Regions from separate parts of the Streptomyces sp. NPDC005799 genome, predicted to be linked through region 1. Evidence: riboswitches for the same ligand, from Rfam matches in the RefSeq annotation. Region 1 holds a riboswitch; each other region holds the start of a gene.
The links. A riboswitch is a leader RNA that binds a small molecule or an ion and turns the genes downstream of it on or off. The one in region 1 is predicted to bind S-adenosylmethionine.
Positions count from the first base shown of each region.

Region 2: it holds a riboswitch for S-adenosylmethionine, as region 1 does, so the genes downstream of both, ABZ453_RS08885 (putative leader peptide) here and ABZ453_RS45450 (amino acid ABC transporter permease) in region 1, are expected to answer to the same signal.
Region 3: it holds a riboswitch for S-adenosylmethionine, as region 1 does, so the genes downstream of both, thrC (threonine synthase) here and ABZ453_RS45450 (amino acid ABC transporter permease) in region 1, are expected to answer to the same signal.

Region 1 covers NZ_JBEXXQ010000077.1:9,892-15,684, forward strand. The annotation lists gene ABZ453_RS45435 (GNAT family N-acetyltransferase) at 1-167, opposite strand, end outside; gene ABZ453_RS45440 (ABC transporter substrate-binding protein) at 255-1,283, opposite strand; gene ABZ453_RS45445 (amino acid ABC transporter ATP-binding protein) at 1,347-2,144, opposite strand; gene ABZ453_RS45450 (amino acid ABC transporter permease) at 2,141-3,121, opposite strand; SAM riboswitch class IV at 3,446-3,555, opposite strand; gene ABZ453_RS45455 (glutathione S-transferase C-terminal domain-containing protein) at 3,621-4,496, opposite strand; gene ABZ453_RS45460 (putative leader peptide) at 4,648-4,758, opposite strand; gene ABZ453_RS45465 (hypothetical protein) at 4,870-5,529, opposite strand; gene ABZ453_RS45470 (hypothetical protein) at 5,569-5,793, opposite strand, start outside.
Region 2 covers NZ_JBEXXQ010000007.1:25,111-30,903, forward strand. The annotation lists gene ABZ453_RS08875 (ABC transporter permease) at 1-381, opposite strand, end outside; gene ABZ453_RS08880 (ABC transporter substrate-binding protein) at 385-2,004, opposite strand; gene ABZ453_RS08885 (putative leader peptide) at 2,231-2,347, opposite strand; SAM riboswitch class IV at 2,382-2,494, opposite strand; gene ABZ453_RS08890 (DUF1684 domain-containing protein) at 2,545-3,369, opposite strand; partial or broken gene ABZ453_RS08895 (LLM class F420-dependent oxidoreductase) at 3,414-4,338, opposite strand; gene ABZ453_RS08900 (NtaA/DmoA family FMN-dependent monooxygenase) at 4,431-5,793, opposite strand, start outside.
Region 3 covers NZ_JBEXXQ010000019.1:152,976-158,768, forward strand. The annotation lists gene otsB (trehalose-phosphatase) at 1-621, shown strand, start outside; gene ABZ453_RS20540 (trehalose-6-phosphate synthase) at 609-2,006, opposite strand; gene ABZ453_RS20545 (glucosyl-3-phosphoglycerate synthase) at 2,091-3,035, opposite strand; SAM riboswitch class I at 3,162-3,316, shown strand; gene thrC (threonine synthase) at 3,335-4,621, shown strand; gene ABZ453_RS20555 (MoaD/ThiS family protein) at 4,734-5,009, shown strand; gene ABZ453_RS20560 (cold-shock protein) at 5,452-5,658, shown strand.

The sequences.
Region 1 (5,793 bases):
CGCGGGTCGTCCTCGTCGGAGAGGGCGTGGAAAGGGGCCACGTCCGGCTGGTAGCGGACGGCGTGGCCGACGCGTTGGGCGAAGCGGGCGTGCGGACCGGTGAGCGCGGCCCAGGCAGGATTGTCCAGAAGGTGCGAGGAGTTGGCGTCGAGGGCGATGACGGACATGGTGTGGCGGTCTCCGGTGTGCGGCTCGGGATGTCCGGCGCGGGGACTCCACCGCGGAGCGGCGGCGGAGCCCCCGGCGCGCGGTGGTCAGGAGTTGTCGAGCGGCAGTCCGGGCGGGTTGACCTCGGACTTGGCCACGCCCTCGTTGGAGAGGTTGTAGGCCTTGAGCCACTCGGCGTACTGACCGTTCTTGATCAGGTAGTTGATGGCGTCGGCGAGCGGCTTGGCCAGGCCGCTGTCCTTCTTGGCGGTGGCCGCGATCAGACCCTGCAGGCTGGCACCCGCGCCCGAGTAGGTGCCCGCCGTGCGCGTGGCGTTGGGCGTGTTGGCCACTTGGCGGTTGTGGTAGGCAAAACCGGGGTTGGGGCCGAAGGACGCGTCGATCTTCCCGCTGTTCAGGGCGAGGAAGGTACTGGTGCTGTCCTGGAAGTACTTGACGGTCAGCTTCTTGCCCTCCTTGGCGAGCTTCGCCTTCCACTCCAGGAGGATCTTCTCCTGGTTGGTGCCGGAACCGACGGCGATCGTCTTGCCGGCGAGGTTCTCGTAGTTGCCGTCGAAGTTCCAGGTGCTCTTCTTCGGAACGATGAAGGCCAGGTTGTCCTGCCGGTAGGAGGCGAACTCGTACTTCTTCTTGCGCTCCTCGGTGTCGGTGACGTTGGAGAAGGCCACGTCGACCTTGCCGCTGTCGATGCCGACGAAGAGGTTCTCCCACGTGGAGTTCTTCACCTCGGGCTTGAGACCGAAGACCGCTGCGACCAGACGGCCGAGGTCGGGCTCGGAGCCGGTGAGGGTCTTCTGGTCGCTGCCCACGTAGGCCAGCGGCGGGAAGCCGGCCGGCAGTGCGCCGATGCCGATCTCCAGCTTGCCGCTCTTCCTGACGGCCGCGGGCAGTTCGCCACTGATGGACTTGACCTCGGAGACCTTGATGGACGTCTGCTGGGCGGCGCCGTTGGAGACCTGGCCGACGACGACCTCGCCGGTCTTGGCGGCGGCGTCGGTGGAGGTGGCCGCGTCGCTGTTGCCACCGCAGGCGGCGAGCCCGGTGGCCAGGGAGGCGACGGCGGTCGCCGCGGTGATGCCGCGTATCAGGCTGCGTCGGGTGAACTGGGTGGGCATGGCCGATCCTTGTCGCTGGAGGTGATGAAGGTGGTGTGGGGGGAGATCTGAAGGCGCGGCCGGTCAGAGGACCTTGCTGAGGAAGTCCCTGGTCCGCTCGTGCCGGGGGTTGTCGAGGACCTCGGAGGGCGGGCCCTGCTCGACGATCCGGCCGCCGTCGATGAAGACGACCCGGTCGGCGATCTCTCGGGCGAAGCCGATCTCGTGCGTGACGATGACGAGGGTGGTGCCGCTGGTCGCCAGGTCCTTGATGACGGCGAGCACCTCGCCGACCAGTTCGGGGTCGAGGGCGGAGGTGGGCTCGTCGAAGAGGATGACGCCGGGGCGCAGCGCGAGGGCGCGGGCGATGGCGACCCGCTGCTGCTGACCGCCGGACAGCTGGCGCGGGTAGGCGCCGGTCTTGTCGGCGAGGCCGACGCGGTCGAGGAGTTCCCGGGCCAGTTCCTGGGCATCGGTCCTGCCGAGGCGGCCGGTGGCGACCGGGGCCGCGGCCACGTTGTCCAGGACCGTCAGGTGCGGGAAGAGGTTGAAGTTCTGGAAGACGAAGCCGATCCGGCCCCGCTGAGTGAGGATGGCCCGCTCGCTGAGTTCCTTGAGCCGGTTGCCCTGCCGCTTCACGCCGATCGGTTCGCCGTTGATGCTGACGTGGCCGATCTCGGGCTTCTCCAGGTGGTTGATGACCCGCAGCAGGGTGGACTTGCCGGAGCCGGAGGGACCGAGGATGACGGTGACCTCGCCCGGGCGGACGGTGAGGTCGACGCCGTCCAGCACCCGGTGGGTGCCGTACCACTTGTGCACGTCGTGCACCTCGACCGTGGCGGCGTCGACGTTCGCCAGGGCCTCGATGGTGTCGGTGGTCATACGGCGGCCTCCCGGCGGATACGGGCCCGCAGCTCGGTGAGAGCGGTGCGGAGCTTCTGCAGCGGCGTCGGCGGCAGGGTGCGGGTGGCACCGCGGGCGTAGTGCCGCTCGACGTAGAACTGGATGACGGAGACGACGCTGGTCAGGATCAGGTACCAGACGGTGACGACCAGCAGCAGCGGCACGATGTCGCCGGGATAGGTGGAGCCCATGGTCTGCGCGGAGCCGAACAGGTCGAGCAGGGAGACGTAGAAGACCAGCGAGGTGCCCTTGATCAGGCCGATGAGCTGGTTGACGTAGTTGGGGATGATCGAGCGCAGCGCCTGCGGAAAGACGATCTTCCGGAACTGGTAGCCCTTCGGCAGGCCGAGCGCCGCGGCCGCCTCGTGCTGGCCCTGGTCGACGGAGAGGATGCCGCCGCGGACGACCTCGGCCGCGTAGGCCGCCTCGTTGAGGCTGAGGCCGATGACGGCGATGGCCATGTCGGTGGCGAGCTTCGTCTCGTCGAAGGAGAAGAAGGCCGGACCGAAGGGGATGCCGACGCTCAACGTCTTGTACAGGGCGCTGAAGTTGTAGAGGAAGAGCAGCACCACGATGAGCGGGATGGAGCGCAGGGCCCAGATGTACGTCCAGCTGACCGCGCGCAGCACCGGACTCCTCGACAGCCGGGCCAGGGCGAGCAGGATGCCGCCGAGGAGACCCAACACCGCGCTGTAGGCGGTGACTTCGAGGGTGATCACCAGGCCGTCGAGGATGGTGGGGCGCAGGAACCAGTAGCCCCAGCGGTCCCACTGGTAGAACGGGTTGGTCACCAGGCCGTGCACGAACTGGGCGACCAGGACGAGGACGACCGCGGTGGCGATCCAGCGTCCGGGGCGTCGCAGCGGCAGAACTCGCTGAGCGGTGAGGGGCTTTGACGGTTCGTCGGCGGCGGACGTCGGCGCAAGCGTGACGGTGGCGCCAGGGGGTTCACTCATGGTGGGCTCCGGCTGGGTCGGACACCCCGGACGGCGCGGCGGCATGCGGCGGCGGACGCGACAGCGGGGTACCGGGGGCGGGAAGGACGACGGCACACCGCGTCGCGGTGTTCGTCAGGGGATGCGGGGGCTGCGGGAAGAGGTCAGCCCCGACAGCGGGCACGGCCCGATGCGGTACACAGTGCGCTGTTCACGCGGAGCAGATCGACGGCGCGATCGGCGACGAGAGGGTTCGGGTACGGCTGTACGCAGCCCTGTGGGCGGCACGTGGCCGTCCTGGGAGCTGCGTACATGGCGTCACCGTCACTGTTTCCGGCCCTGCGGGCCTCGCGCTTACCGAAAGGTCATCCGGTCCGGTCGTCACCTGGGGCACCCCACCGCGGTGCGAGGGTTGCCGGTCAGCTAGCCAGGGCTTGTCGCTGACGCTCATGACCGTTCTGGTTGCTAGTTAAAACAATTGCCCGAACGTATGTCAACGCCCGTCCACCAGGTGGAACGGCTAACGGGTGGCGTGGGCCGCCCAGTCCAGGATCCGTACGGCCGCTCCGGCGGCCTCCAGGCCCTGGCAGCGGGCGTGGTGACGGCGTTCGATGCCGTCGAGGTCGAGGTGGCCGCCGAACGCCGGGTGGGCGGCGAGCCGGCGGGCGTAGGCCCACAGGGTGGGATGGTCGGCGATGCGCTGGACGGCGGCGGCGTCCAGGTGGTTGCGGTGCACGGTGTCGAGCTGGACCAGCGCGGCCCACAACTCGACGTCGGCTGCGGTGACTTCGTCACGGATCAGGTAGGTGCGGCCGGTGAGCCAGCGGTCGAGTGCGCCCAGGGTGTCGAGCAGGGTGGTCAGTGCCGTGTCACATACCATCGCGTCCTCACCGGCCGACCCGGCCCGTTGCGCCGCCTCCTCGATCCCCTCCCGGCACATGCGCTCCACGGCCTCGATCTCCGACTCCGCGCCGCACGGGTGGAGGGAGGTACCGCCGGCGGAGAAACGGCGGGCGAGGTCGCGCATGATGTCCGGCGCGTGGGTGCTGACGATCCGTCCGGACCAGTCGTCGCTGAGCACCGGTCCGACGGCCGGTCCGCGGTAGCGGTGGGCGCTGGCCTCGTACAGCGGCCGCAGGGCCGAGTGGCCGCCTTCGGGGCAGTCGGGCACGGCGGGCAGCCGGGTCACCGGACAGACGGCGTCCAGGCCGAGCAGGCTGTGGGTGACGGCGATGCGCAGGCCGTCGGGACAGGCGGTCGACAGATGGAGGCGGTAGCGGCCCGGAACGGCGTAGTGGCCGCTGCGCGCGTCCCGGCCGATGCGGCCCCGGAAGGCGGGCGCGGGTCGATCGGTGGCGTGGGCGGTGGTGTGGGCGACCGGCGGTGCGATGGTCATGACTCTCCCCGGGAGCGGGCGCGGACGTACGCGCGGCGGAAGCGACGTCGGGCGGGCGGGAATGGGGCGGCGGTCCTGGGAGCAGGGCTCACCCGTGCGCGCCGGACGGGCGCCCCCGAGGGGGCGGTGTCGGCGCGGGAAGGGCCGCGGCTCAGCCCTGGGGCCTGATCGCGCTGCAGACTCGCAGCAGATCGATGTGACGGCGGGAGGTCAGAAGAGGCGAACGGACCACGCGGACGGTGACCGGTTCAAGGCGCCTCATGTTTCCCTACCTATTCACTAGGATTCCCTCAGTGAGTGTCGATCCGACCGCGAACCACGTCAAGAGGGGCGTCCCGCATGGCGGACGCCCCGGTGGACTTTCCCGGTGAGGTCAGCGGAGATGAGCGGTGTCGATGGTCGTGTACTCGCTTCCGACGGCGGTGACCAGGATGTAGCCGGGGTTGCCGTTGCGGTCGACGTAGCACGTGAGGTAGTGGACGGCGGTCACGGTCTGCCGCACGGGATTCTCCGCCACCGCCTTGCGGCAGTCCGCCGCGGTGGGAAGTTTGTCGGAGTTCCAGGAGGCCAGCTTGCCGTTGCTCGCGGCCAGGAAGCCGCCCGAGACGTAGATGGCGTCGGTACTCGTGCCCGCCGGGACCGGCGGGGTGTGGCTGAAGTCGTAGCCGGTCGGCGTGCCCCCGGGGTCCATCATGCGGAACCCGCGGACCAGCGCGGTGGAGACGGAGGGCTGCGGGCTGGACAGCGCGGCCGAGGTCGCGAGACCGCCGCCCCCGAGGAGCGTCACCGCGGCCACGCCGGCGATCACGGGATGGGCGGAGGCCATGCCGAGCAGCGGGCCGATGACGGGGACCGAGAACTTCAGATGGGTGTTCTTCTGCGTGACCGTGGAGTGGTCGCCCGCCGTCACGGTCGCCGTGGGCGCGTAGTCCCGGGAGCGGCGGCGCGTGGCCCTCTGCGGTGGCAGGTAGGTGTTGTGCTGGACGTTGCCGTCGCCGGCCTGGGCGCCGTTGGTCCGGCTGTTCCTCATCATGGCGGTGCTTTCTGCGGCCCGTGGGTGTCGGTCGGGCGCCTAACCGAACGTGTTGTGCTGGGTGTTGCCGTCGCCGACCTGTACGCCCCGGGCCTCCCGCAGATCGACCCGGTACGTCCCGGGCGGTCCCGCGTCCGGGGCGGTCAGGGCCAACAGCCGCCGGGCGTGCTCCACGACCTCGGCGTCCACTGCACCGGCCAGGACCAGGTCGTGAGCAAGCCCTTCGGCCGATCCGCCCGGCCGGCGCTCCAGCAGCTCGATGCG
Region 2 (5,793 bases), on a different contig from region 1:
GTACGTCGCCACCACCGCCAGACCGCCACCGAGGAGCACCGCGAGCAGCAGGGCCGCTCCGGTCAGCTGCAGGGTCTGCGGCAGGGCGTCGGCCACCGTCGAGGTCACCGCACGACCGGTGGACACCGAGTCGCCGAAGTCCCCGCGCACCGCCCGGCCGAGGTACTCGGCGTACTGCACCAGCACCGGCTTGTCGAAGCCGTACTCGTGCCGCAGGGCGGCGATCTGCTTCGGGTCGACCTGCCCCGAGTCCATCCCGGCACTGGCCATCGCCGTGACCGGGTCGCCCGGCAGGTAGTCCAGCACCAGGAACGAGACCGTGTACGCCGCCCACAGCACGCCGACCGCCTGCGCGAGCCGTTTGATCACATAGCGGCGCATGCGTCAGCCGATCCAGGTGTCGTGCAGCTGGAGCCGGCTGGAGGCGTCGAAGTCCAGGTCGTGCACCTTCTTCGACACGCCCAGCTGGGTCTGGAGCTCCACCACCGGAGCGTAGTAGGCGTTCTGCACGATCAACTGCTGCGCCTCGGTGACCAGTTGCCCCCGCTTGGCCGGGTCGACGGTAGCGGCCTGCTCGGACAGTGCCGTGTCCAGGGAACTCGGGGGCAGGTGGTAGAAGTTGGCCAGCTTGGTGGAGAAGGAACTGCGCAGGATGTCGGGGTCGGCGCGGGTCACGTTCCCCCACACCGCGTCGTAGTCGCCCGACTGGAGTGTCGGCGCGAACTGCGTGACCTGGAGCTGCTTGAGGGGCACATCGACACCGACGGTCTTGAGCTGCTGCTGAATGAGCTCCAGCGCGGGCTGGTTGGTGGCCGCGTTGGGGAACCACTTGATCGTCAGACTCAGCTTCTGGCCGTCCTTGGCGCGGACGCCGTCGCTTCCGGCCTTCCAACCGGCCGCGTCCAGCAGGGACTTGGCCTTGGTGACGTCGAAGGTCAGGCCGGAGGAGAGGTCGGTGTAGTCGGGTGTCGTGTGCGCGAGGACACTGGTGGCCGACCGGGTGCCGGTCGGGAACACGGTGTCGGCGATCTGCTGCCGGTCGATGGCGTGGAGGATCGCCTGACGCACCTTGGCGTCCTTGAACAGCGGCCGGGAGTTGTTCAGGCCGAGACCGAACACCACCCCGGGGTTGGCCCGTCGCTTGAGGGTGACCTGGCCGCCCTTGAGAGCCGCCTCGTTGGCCTTGCCGACGCTGGAGACGGCGTCCACCTGACCGGACTGCAGGCTGCCGGCCCGCACACCCGCCTCCGGCACCACCTTGAACACCAGCTTGTCGAGATACGCCTCGCCCTTCTTGGACCACAGTGATGATCCCCAGGCGTATCCGGTGCGCCTGACGAGTGTGAGGGACTGGTTCTGCACGTACTGCTTCAGCACGAACGGTCCGGAGCCGGTCACCCCGTCACTGCACTTCTGCTGCGGGGTCTTCTGCACGCTGGCCGTGGACTCGATGCCGAGCGAGTGCGTCGAAGTGGCCTGCAGGAACTGGGCGTTGGGCTGGATGAAGGTCACCTTCACGGTGAGCGGGTCGACCACGGTGGTGCTCCCCACGCCGCTCAGGTAGCCCTCGGCGAGCGTGCCCAGGGCGCCGAGCTTCGGCACCGCGTCGAAGTTGTCCTTGACCACCTGCGCGGTCAGCTTCGAGCCGTCGCTGAAGGTGACACCGGAACGCAGATGGAAGGTGAAGGTCCTGGCGTCGGGACTGACCTCCCAGCTCTTCGCCAGCCACGGCACGATCTTGCCGGTCTTCGGGTCCTGGTCCGTCAGGGAGTCCACGATCTGGCGCACCGAGTAGATGGTCTCGTTGCTGGCGACCTGCTGCGGATCCACGCAGCCGGAGTCCGACCCCACCGCGAAGGTCAGGGTGCCGCCGGACCTGGGCTGTCCGGTGCCGCTGCCCGCGTCGCCGCCGCCCGATCCGCAGGCGGTCAGCAGGGCGCTGGTGGTCACAAGGGCGGTCAGTGCCGCCCACCGAGAGGTTCTGACATGGGGAAGTGCGATCACGGAGGTCTTCTCCTACTCGTGTCACCAGGCACGGCGGTGGTACGGGACACGGCCGTGCCGGGGCGTGCGGACCCGATCGGCGTGATGCCGATGTCGGGGAGCGCTGTGCAGACAGGGATCAGCGGAAAGGAAGAACAGGGATCAGCCGAAACGACGTACGGGGATCAGGCGCAGACGGATGCGGCGGCGCCTGGTGCCGGACGGTGACCAGCGCTGCAAAGGCCCGTCAGGCCTGACAGAGACAGCTGGTCGAGCGCTTGAGATCGATGTGGCGCCGACGCGAGAGCCGGGAGAACACGGTGGCGCCGGCGAAACGGGCGCTGAGGTCACCACCGTGCCGCATGTCGGTCCTCCACCTGTCCGGCCCCGGTCACGGGGCCACGCGCTTGCGGGATCGTCGGTGATCCCGCCGGGCTTTCACCTGGAGCACCCCACCGCGTGGGAGGGTTGCCGGTCAGCGAGCCAGGGCTTGACGCTGACACTCAATGCCACTCGTGATCGTACGGAGAGATCTTGCCGTTGGTCAATGGCCACCCCGGCTCAGGAACCGCCGCGCTCGCGGGGGATCTTCTGACCGGCCTCGATCGCCACCGGCAGCCGGTTCTCGGCCGGGGGCAGCGGGCACGTGGCCAGGTCCGTGTAGGCGCACGGCAGGTTCGCGGCGCGGTTGAAGTCCAGGACGACCCGGCCGTCGGCGGCGGGCGGCTCGAGCCACAGGGCCCGGTTGGCGGCGTAGGTGGTGACCCCGGAGGTGGCGTCGGTGAACAGCACCAGCAGCCGGCCCTCGCCGGCGCCGGGGAACGCGGTGAGGGACAGCTGACGTCCGTCCAGCTCGAAGTCGATCCTGCCCGGAGCGTCATAGACGTGCTCCAGGCCCTCGACGGCCGCTCCCACGGTGGTCGGCCGGGGTGTGTCGAAGGGGACGTAGCGGCCGGTCACGGCCCAACGCGCGTCGGGTGCGTAGGCAGGTGTTCCGGTGAAGGCCGTGCGCAGGGGCGCGTCCGGGTGTCGGGGACGCACGATGTCGTGGCCGCCGCGCTTGGCGACCTCGATGACGGCGTCTCCCCACACCGCGTTGACGCCGCCGCGTTCGGGCAGCACGCCGAAGCGGTGTTCACCGCGCACCGGGGTTCCGTCGACGACCAGTTCCTCGCCGTCGTCGAGGGTGACGACGACCCCGTCGGGGCCGGTGTGCCAGGCGCCGGGCGCGTCCGGGAATCGCTGGGGGCGGTCGTCGAGCCAGTGCTGGCCGGTGATCGCCAGAAAACCGTGCGGGGCGGAGAGCCGGGCCTCCTGGGCCCGGTACCACTCCAGCCAGGTCTCGGTGAAGGTGCGGAGGTCGGTCGTGGTGGCCTCGGTGGTCAACGCAATCTCCTTCGTGCAGGGGGCTGTCGGGTCTTCGGGGCGGTTCAGCGGGCGAGTTCGCCGAGCAGTCGCCAGGTGCGTCGGCGGTCGGCCTCTCCGGCGATCTCGGTGCCCGAGAACACGACCTCGGTGGCGCCCGCGTCGCGGTAACGGCGCACCTCGGCCTCGACGGTCCGCTCGTCGCCGATCACGGCCAGGTCGGCGGCCCGTCGGGCGCCGGAGAGTTCGATGACCCGGGCGTAGGACGGGATCTCTTCGTAGAAGGCGAGGTTCTCGGTGGCCTTGGCCCGTACTGCCGCCACGTCGTCGGTGACCACGCCCGGCACCAGGGCGACGATCCTGGGCGCGGGGCGGCCGGCGGCCTCGGCGGCGGTGGTCAGGGCGGGCACGATGTGGTCCGCCAGGGCGCGCGGTCCCGCCAGGTACGGCAGGATCCCGTCCGCCAGTTCACCGCTGACCCGCAGCGCCTGCGGCCCCATCGCGGCGACCAGCAGGGGGACACCTCTCTCGGCACCCGGTACCCGCGCCGGGAGCGGGGGTGGTGGCGGTCAGCAGCTCACCGTGGAAGTCGGCCGTGCCGGTCACGGTCAACTGCCGCAGTGCGGTGAGGAATTCACGCAGCCGGGCGATGGGCCGCTCGAAGGGCAGGCCGAAGGCGGTCTCCGTCAGCAGTTTCGTACCCAGGGCCAGACCGAGGTGGTAGCGGCCGTGGGTCGCGGCCTGGGCGGTCTGGGCCTGGCTGGAGACGAGCAGCGGATGGCGGCCGAAGACGGGGATCGCGGAGGTGCCGACCTGCAGTGCGGGCACTTCGCGCCCGACGATCGCCGCAAGCTGGGGCGAGTCCGCGCCGAAGGTCTGCCCGAACCAGGCCGACGTGACACCGGACTCCGCTGCCTCATGGGCCAGTCGTACGGCGGCGTCGACCTGGTTCGGCGCGTCGGACGCGGTGAACACTACTCCAACCGTCATGTCGGTTCAGAACGGGTGTGGGCCGAAGTCGCATTCCGGTTCACGTGTGACAGCTTCTTGTCAGTCATGTGTACGAGACCCGGGGTGGGGGCTCAGCCCGCCTGCCGCCGGTCCGGGGCGGACCGGTGGGTGAGTGGTTCACGTAGGCCGAGGTTCTCGCGCAGCGTGGTCCCGCTGTACTCGGTGCGGTAGACCCCGCGTTCCTGCAGTTCCGGGACGAGCAGGTCGACGATGTCGTCGAGGCCGTCGGGAATCAGGTACGGCGTGACGTTGAAGCCGTCGACCGCGCCGTGCCGTACGAAGTGGGCGAACTTGTCGGCGAGACCGGACGGCGTACCGACGTGCCCGCGCTGTGGGCCCAGCGCGATGACGGTCTCACGCAGCGACCAGCCGTGCGCCTCCGCCTTCGCCCGCCACTGCGCGACGACCGCACGCGGGTCGGCGATCCGGCGGGCGCCGAAGGAGCCGTCGTTCTCGGTGACGACCGGGTCCTCCTTCGGCAGCGGCCCGTCGGCGTCACGGTCGGAGAGGTCGATGCCCCACAGCAGCCCGGCGATCCCCAACGCGGTGGCCGGGGTGACCTGTTGGAGCCGGATCCACTGCTTCTTCTCCTGGGCCTCCTCCTCCGTCGCGCCGATGATGATCTCGGTGCCGGGCAGGATCCGCAGATCGTCGTCGGGACGCCCGACCGCGCGCAGCCGGCGTCGGAGGTCGTCGGCAAAGGCCAGGGCGTCGTCGAAGTCGTTGCCGTGCGCGGAGAAGATGACGTCGGCGTTGCGGGCGGCGAAGTCGCGTCCCTCGCCGGAGTCACCGGCCTGGAAGATCACCGGGTGACCCTGGGCGCTGCGGGGCAGGGTGGGGGCGAGGTCGACGTCGAACTGCGGGCCCTTGGGGCGCACTTGATGTACGGAGCCGGGAGCCGCCCAGGCGCGCGCGGTCGCGGAGGCGGCGACGGCGCCGTCCTCCCAGCCGTCCCAGAGGGCGCGGGCCACGGTGAGGAACTCCTCGGCGCGCCGGTAGCGGTCGGCGTGGTCGAGGTAGCCGCCGCGGCGGAAGTTCGCGCCGGTCCAGGCATTGTCCGTGGTGACCACGTTCCAGCCGGCGCGGCCCTCGGAGAGGAGGTCGAGGCCGGAGAGGCGGCGGGCCAGGTCGGCGGGCTCGTTGAAGGTGGAGTTGGAGGTGGAGACCAGGCCGATCCGGCGGGTGACCGCGGCCAGCGCCGCCAGCTGGGTGATGGCGTCCGGCCGTCCGGCCACGTCCAGATCGTGGATCCGTCCGTCGACCTCGCGCAGCCGCAGGCCCTCGCCGAGGAAGAAGGCGTCGAACAGGCCGCGTTCGGCGGTCTGGGCGACCTTGCGGAAGGAGGCGGGGTCGATCTGGGAGCCGCTGTCGGGGGCGGACCAGATGGTCCAGTGGTTGACGCCCTGGAAGAAGACGCCGAAGTGCAGCTGGGCG
Region 3 (5,793 bases), on a different contig from region 1:
GCGGAGGTGGCCGTCCGGCACGGCGGTTTCGCGGGCGTGCCGGGCCTCGAGCACCTGGTCGTCCTCGGCCACTACGGCGCCGAGCGCTGGGACGCGGTGAGCGGCGAGGTCACGGCCCCGGCGCCGCACCCCGGGGTCGCCGCCGTCCGCGCCGAACTGCCGGGGTTCCTCGACCGGGCCGGCGCGGGGCAGGCGCAGGGCACCTGGATCGAGGAGAAGGGCCGCGCGCTCGCCGTGCACACCCGCCGCGCGAGCGACCCGCAGGCCGCGTTCGAGGCCCTGCGCGAGCCGCTGACCGAGCTCGCCGCACGCCACGGCCTGATCGTGGAGCCCGGCCGGCTGGTCCTGGAACTCCGCCCCCCGGGCATGGACAAGGGCGTGGCCCTCGGCGAGTACGTCCGTGAGATCTCCGCCGAGGCCGTCCTCTACGGCGGCGACGACCTGGGCGACCTCCCGGCGTTCGGGGCGGTGGAGAAGCTGCGCTCCGACGGGGTTCCCGGACTGCTGGTGTGCAGCGGGAGCGACGAGGTCACGGAGCTGAGGGAGAGGGCGGACCTGGTGGTCGACGGCCCGGCAGGGGTCGTACGCCTCCTGTCCGCCCTCGCGGCTCAACTCGGCTGATCCACCAGCGCGTTCAGCTGTTCCAGGAACCACTGCGCCGGCGGCAGCGCGGTGGCGGCCGCCGCCAGCCGCTTGCCGCGCTCGGCCAGCTCCTCCGCCGGCAGGGTCAGCGCCGTGTGCAGCGCCTCCGCCGTGCCGATCACGTCGTACGGGTTCACCGTGATCGCGTCCTCGCCCAGCTCGGCGTGGGCGCCGGCCTCGCGGGACAGCACCAGGACGCAGCCGTCGTCGGCGACGACCGGAACCTCCTTGGCGACCAGGTTCATACCGTCGCGGATGGGGTTGACGAGGGCCACGTCGGCCAGGCGGTAGGCGGCCAGCGAGCGCGCGAAGTCGTCCTTCACGTGCAGCACGACGGGGGTCCAACCGGGCGTCCCGTACCGGGAGTTGATCTCCTCCGCCAGCCGCTGCACCTCCGCGGTGTAGTCGCGGTACACGGCGAGGTCCTGCCGCGAGGGGTAGGCGAAGGCCACGTGCACGACCCGCTCCCGCCACTCCGGGTGGTCGTCGAGCAGCTGCCGGTACGCCAGCAGCCCGCGCACGATGTTCTTCGACAGCTCGGTCCGGTCGACCCGCACGATCGTCTTCCGGCCCGCACCGATCTCCTCGCGCAGGGCGGCCATCCGCTCCTCGACGTCGCTTTCGTGCGAGCGCTGCCGCAGGAAGTCGGCGTCCGCCCCGAGCCCGTGCACCCCGACCTCGGTGTTCCCGAGCCCGTCCACCAGTTCCGTGCAGCACGCCGTGAACGCGTCCGCCCAGCGCCGGGTCAGGAAGCCCAGCCGGTCGGCGCCCAGCATGCCGCGCAGCACCTGCTCGGCGATGTCGTCCGGCAGCATCCGGAAGTAGTCCACCGGCGCCCACGGCGTGTGCGAGAAGTGACCGATCCTGAGGTCCGGGCGCAGCTCGCGCAGCATCCCCGGCACCAGCGTCAGGTGGTAGTCCTGCACCAGCACCGCCGCGCCCTCGGCCGCCTCCTCGGCCAGCGCCTCGGCGAACGCCCGGTTGTACGCCTCGTACGACGCCCACTGCCGTCGGAACTCCGCGTCGAAGACCGGCTCCAGCGGGGTCTGGTACAGCATGTGGTGAACGAACCAGAGCACCGAGTTGGCGATGCCGTTGTACGCGTCGGAGTGCACGTCGGCCGGGACGGCGAGCATGCGCACGCCCTCCTCGCCGACGCCCTGCCGTACCGCCTCCCGGTCGCCGTCGGACAGCGCGGAGCACACCCACAGGGCGCCCGCGTCGGGCCCGATCGCCGACAGACCGGAGACCAGCCCGCCGCCGCCCCGTTTGGCGGCCAGCGAGCCGTCCTCCTGTACCTCGTACGAGACCGGGCCGCGGTTGGACGCGACCAGCACCTGATGAGCGCCGTGCGTGGAAGCCATACGCCTCAACCTAGCCCGGCCCGGAAACACTCAAACGTATGGCCGGTTCACGGCCTCGCCCCGTATACGGCCCGCTCCGCGGGGTTACGCGACCTTGCGCTCCGCGTACTCCGCGATCTCCACCATGGGCGGCCGCTCCTCGGTGTCCACCGAATAGGTGCGCGGCTCGAAGCCGTCCTCGCCCCGCTCGAACTGGGTGAGGGAGGGACGGATGAGGTGGCCGCGGGCGAGCCGGAGCTGGGCCGTGCGGTAGATGGCCGCGGCCATGCGGCCCAGGGCCTGTCCGTCCTGGTGCCGGTGCCTGCGGACGCCGACGTCGACCTGGGCGAGGGCGTCGAGGCCGACCAGGTGCAGGGCGTCGACCAGCATGCCGAGCTCCACGCCGTAGCCGACGGGGAAGGGCAGCTGTTCCAGCAGGCTGCGCCGGGCCGCGTATTCGCCGCCGAGCGGCTGGACGAAACCGGCCAGTTGCGGCCAGTGCATGTTGAGCAGCGGGCGGGCCATGAGTTCGGTGACCCGGCCGCCCTGGCCCCTCGCGCCGGCGAGCGGGCGGTCGTACATGCCCTTGACCAGGTCGATACCCGGGTCGGTGAGCAGCGGGCCGACGATGCCGGAGACGAAGTCGGAGGAGAACTCCTTCAGGTCGGCGTCGATGAAGCAGACGATGTCCCCGGTGGTGACCAGCAGCGAGCGCCACAGCACCTCGCCCTTGCCGGGGACGGCGGGGAGTCGGGGCAGGACGTCGTCGCGGTGGACGACCCGCGCGCCGGCCGACGCGGCGACCGCCGACGTGCGGTCGGTGGAGCCGGAGTCGACGACCACGATCTCGTCGACCAGCGGGACCTGCTGCATCAGGTCGTGACGGATGATGGCGACGATGTCGCCGACCGTCTCCTCCTCGTTCAGCGCGGGCAGCACGACGGACACCGTCCGGCCCGTGCGTTGCTTGGCGGCCAGGATCTGGTGGAGCGGTCGGTCGGTGACGGACCAGGAGCGGGTGCTCAGCCAGCGCTCGACTTCTTCCAGCACGTAGGCGGCTCCTCACTTGTCTCGCGGTTCGGACGACTCTCTCAACTGTCCTGGCCTTCGGTTACAGTCTTGAACAACGTCGATGACCATCGCATGTCCGAGGTCATTGAACGTACAACCGAATACCGCTCATCCAGAGGGGCAGAGGGACACGGCCCGATGAAGCCCCGGCAACCCTCCAGCCGGTCTCGTAGATCAACGTTGATCATTCCGCGAGGCTCCCGGCTAGGGAAGGTGCCAAATCCGTCTCACGGCGAGATGCGTCGTGAGGAAGATGAGGAGAAAGGGCCTCGCCTCACATGGCTGCGCAGACTGTTGCAAGCACCACCGACTCCCAGGCCGTCGATCTCGGTCCCGCCGCGGCGCTGAGCTGCCGCGAATGCGGCCACCGGGTACCGCTCGGCCCGGTCTTCGCCTGCGAGGAGTGTTTCGGCCCGCTCGAGATCGCGTACGACTTCTCGGCCTACGACACCGAGGAACTCCGCAAGCGGATCGAGGCGGGACCTTCGAACATCTGGCGTTACGCGCCGCTGCTGCCCGTCCCGGCGGACGTGGCGACCAAGCCGAACATCAACCCCGGCTGGACCAAGCTCGTCAAGGCCGACAACCTCGCGCGCGAGCTGGGCGTGACCGGTGGCCTGTACGTCAAGGACGACTCCGGCAACCCGACGCACTCCTTCAAGGACCGTGTCGTCGCCCAGGCCATCGAGGCCGCGCGCGTCTTCGGCTTCACCACCCTCTCCTGCTCCTCCACCGGCAACCTCGCGGGCGCGGTCGGCGCCGCCGCGGCCCGGGCCGGCTTCCGTTCCTGCGTGTTCATCCCGCACGACCTGGAGCAGGGCAAGGTCGTCATGGCCGCGGTCTACGGCGGTGAGCTCGTCGGCATCGAGGGCAACTACGACGACGTGAACCGCTTCTGCTCCGAGCTGATCGGCGACCCGGCCGGCGAGGGCTGGGGCTTCGTCAACGTCAACCTGCGGCCGTACTACGCGGAGGGCTCCAAGACCCTGGCGTACGAGATCTGCGAGCAGCTCGGCTGGAAGCTGCCCGACCAGCTGGTGGTGCCGATCGCCTCCGGATCGCAGCTGACGAAGATCGACAAGGGGCTGCAGGAGCTGATCAAGCTCGGGCTCGTCGAGGACAAGCCGTACAAGATCTTCGGCGCGCAGGCCGAGGGGTGCAGCCCGGTCTCCGTCGCGTACAAGGCGGGGCACGACGTGGTCCGGCCGCAGAAGCCGAACACCATCGCCAAGTCGCTGGCCATCGGCAACCCGGCGGACGGCCCGTACGTCCTGGACATCGCGCGGCGTACCGGCGGCGCGGTGGAGGACGTGAACGACGAGCAGATCGTCGACGCGATTCGGCTGCTCGCCCGGACCGAGGGCATCTTCGCGGAGACCGCCGGTGGGGTGACCGTCGGCGTGACGAAGAAGCTGATCGAGGCCGGTGTGCTGGATCCGAGCCTCACCACCGTCGTCCTCAACACCGGCGATGGGCTGAAGACCTTGGACGCGGTGGCCGACACGGGGCTCACCGCAACGATTCGCCCGAACCTGGAGTCCTTCCGGGAAGCTGGGCTCGTCTAGACCGTCGTCGTCTGGGGGCCGGTGGGGGCTGCTCGCGCCCACGCGGCGGCAGCCGCACATATCGACCACAGCCCCGCGCCCCCAAGCCCGTTATCCGACCGGAGGTTTCATCGTGAGCGTCAACGTCCGCATCCCCACCATCCTGCGCACCTACACCGGCGGCCAGGCCGAGGTGAGCGCCGAAGGCGCGACCCTGGCCGAGGTCATCGCCGATCTGGAGAAGAACCACACCGGGATCGCCGCCCGGGTCCTCGACGACCAGGGCAAGCTGCGGCGATTCGTCAACGTGTACGTCAACGACGACGATGTGCGGTTCGAGCAGGGGCTGGAGACGGCCACCCCGGACGGTGCGGGCGTCTCGATCATTCCCGCGGTCGCCGGCGGCTGACCTGATGACCGATCATTACCGTCGGTAACAGTGATTACCGAGTGTTCATCGAATTGCCCCCTCCGTGAGAGAAACGGAGGGGGCAATTCTGCATGGTTGAGCACGGTACAGTTGGGGAACCTGCTGCCTCCCGCATGCCGAACGCATATGAGTACCGCCTCCGGATGCGATGAGAAGTAGCCAAAGTGTGCGCGTCTTTTGTGTCTTATGCGCCCTTTATGGGGCCCGACTTGCCCTGAATTCGGGCGAATTCTCACTACATTCCGGACCCCTGACGTCCAGAATTCTCGTCCGATTGACCTGTTGCAGACGGCAGTTGGACAGATACATTCAGCCGCGGTCGACGCGTTCCGGCGCACGCCCCCAAACCGTGGGGGGTGAGGTCTGACCCGGACCCGCGAAGTGCGGGTCTGTGCAAGGGCCAGTAATAGGGGAGTTAGGCATGGCTCAGGGCACCGTCAAGTGGTTCAACGCGGAGAAGGGGTACGGCTTCATCGCGGTCGACGGTGGTGCGGATGTTTTCGTCCACTACAGCGCCATCCAGATGGACGGGTACCGCACCCTGGAAGAGGGCCAGCGGGTCGATTTCGAGATCTCGCAGGGTCAGAAGGGGCCGCAGGCGGACATGGTCCGACTCGCGACCAGCTGAAGCACGCGCCGGGTAGATCGCAGCGTCGTTCTTCTGTTTTCTTCGAAGGGCTCGTACCCCATGGGGAGTCATGGGTACGGGCCCTTCGGCATGTCTGCGTCAGGCGGCCCCGGATCCCCTGCGAGACCTGCCCAG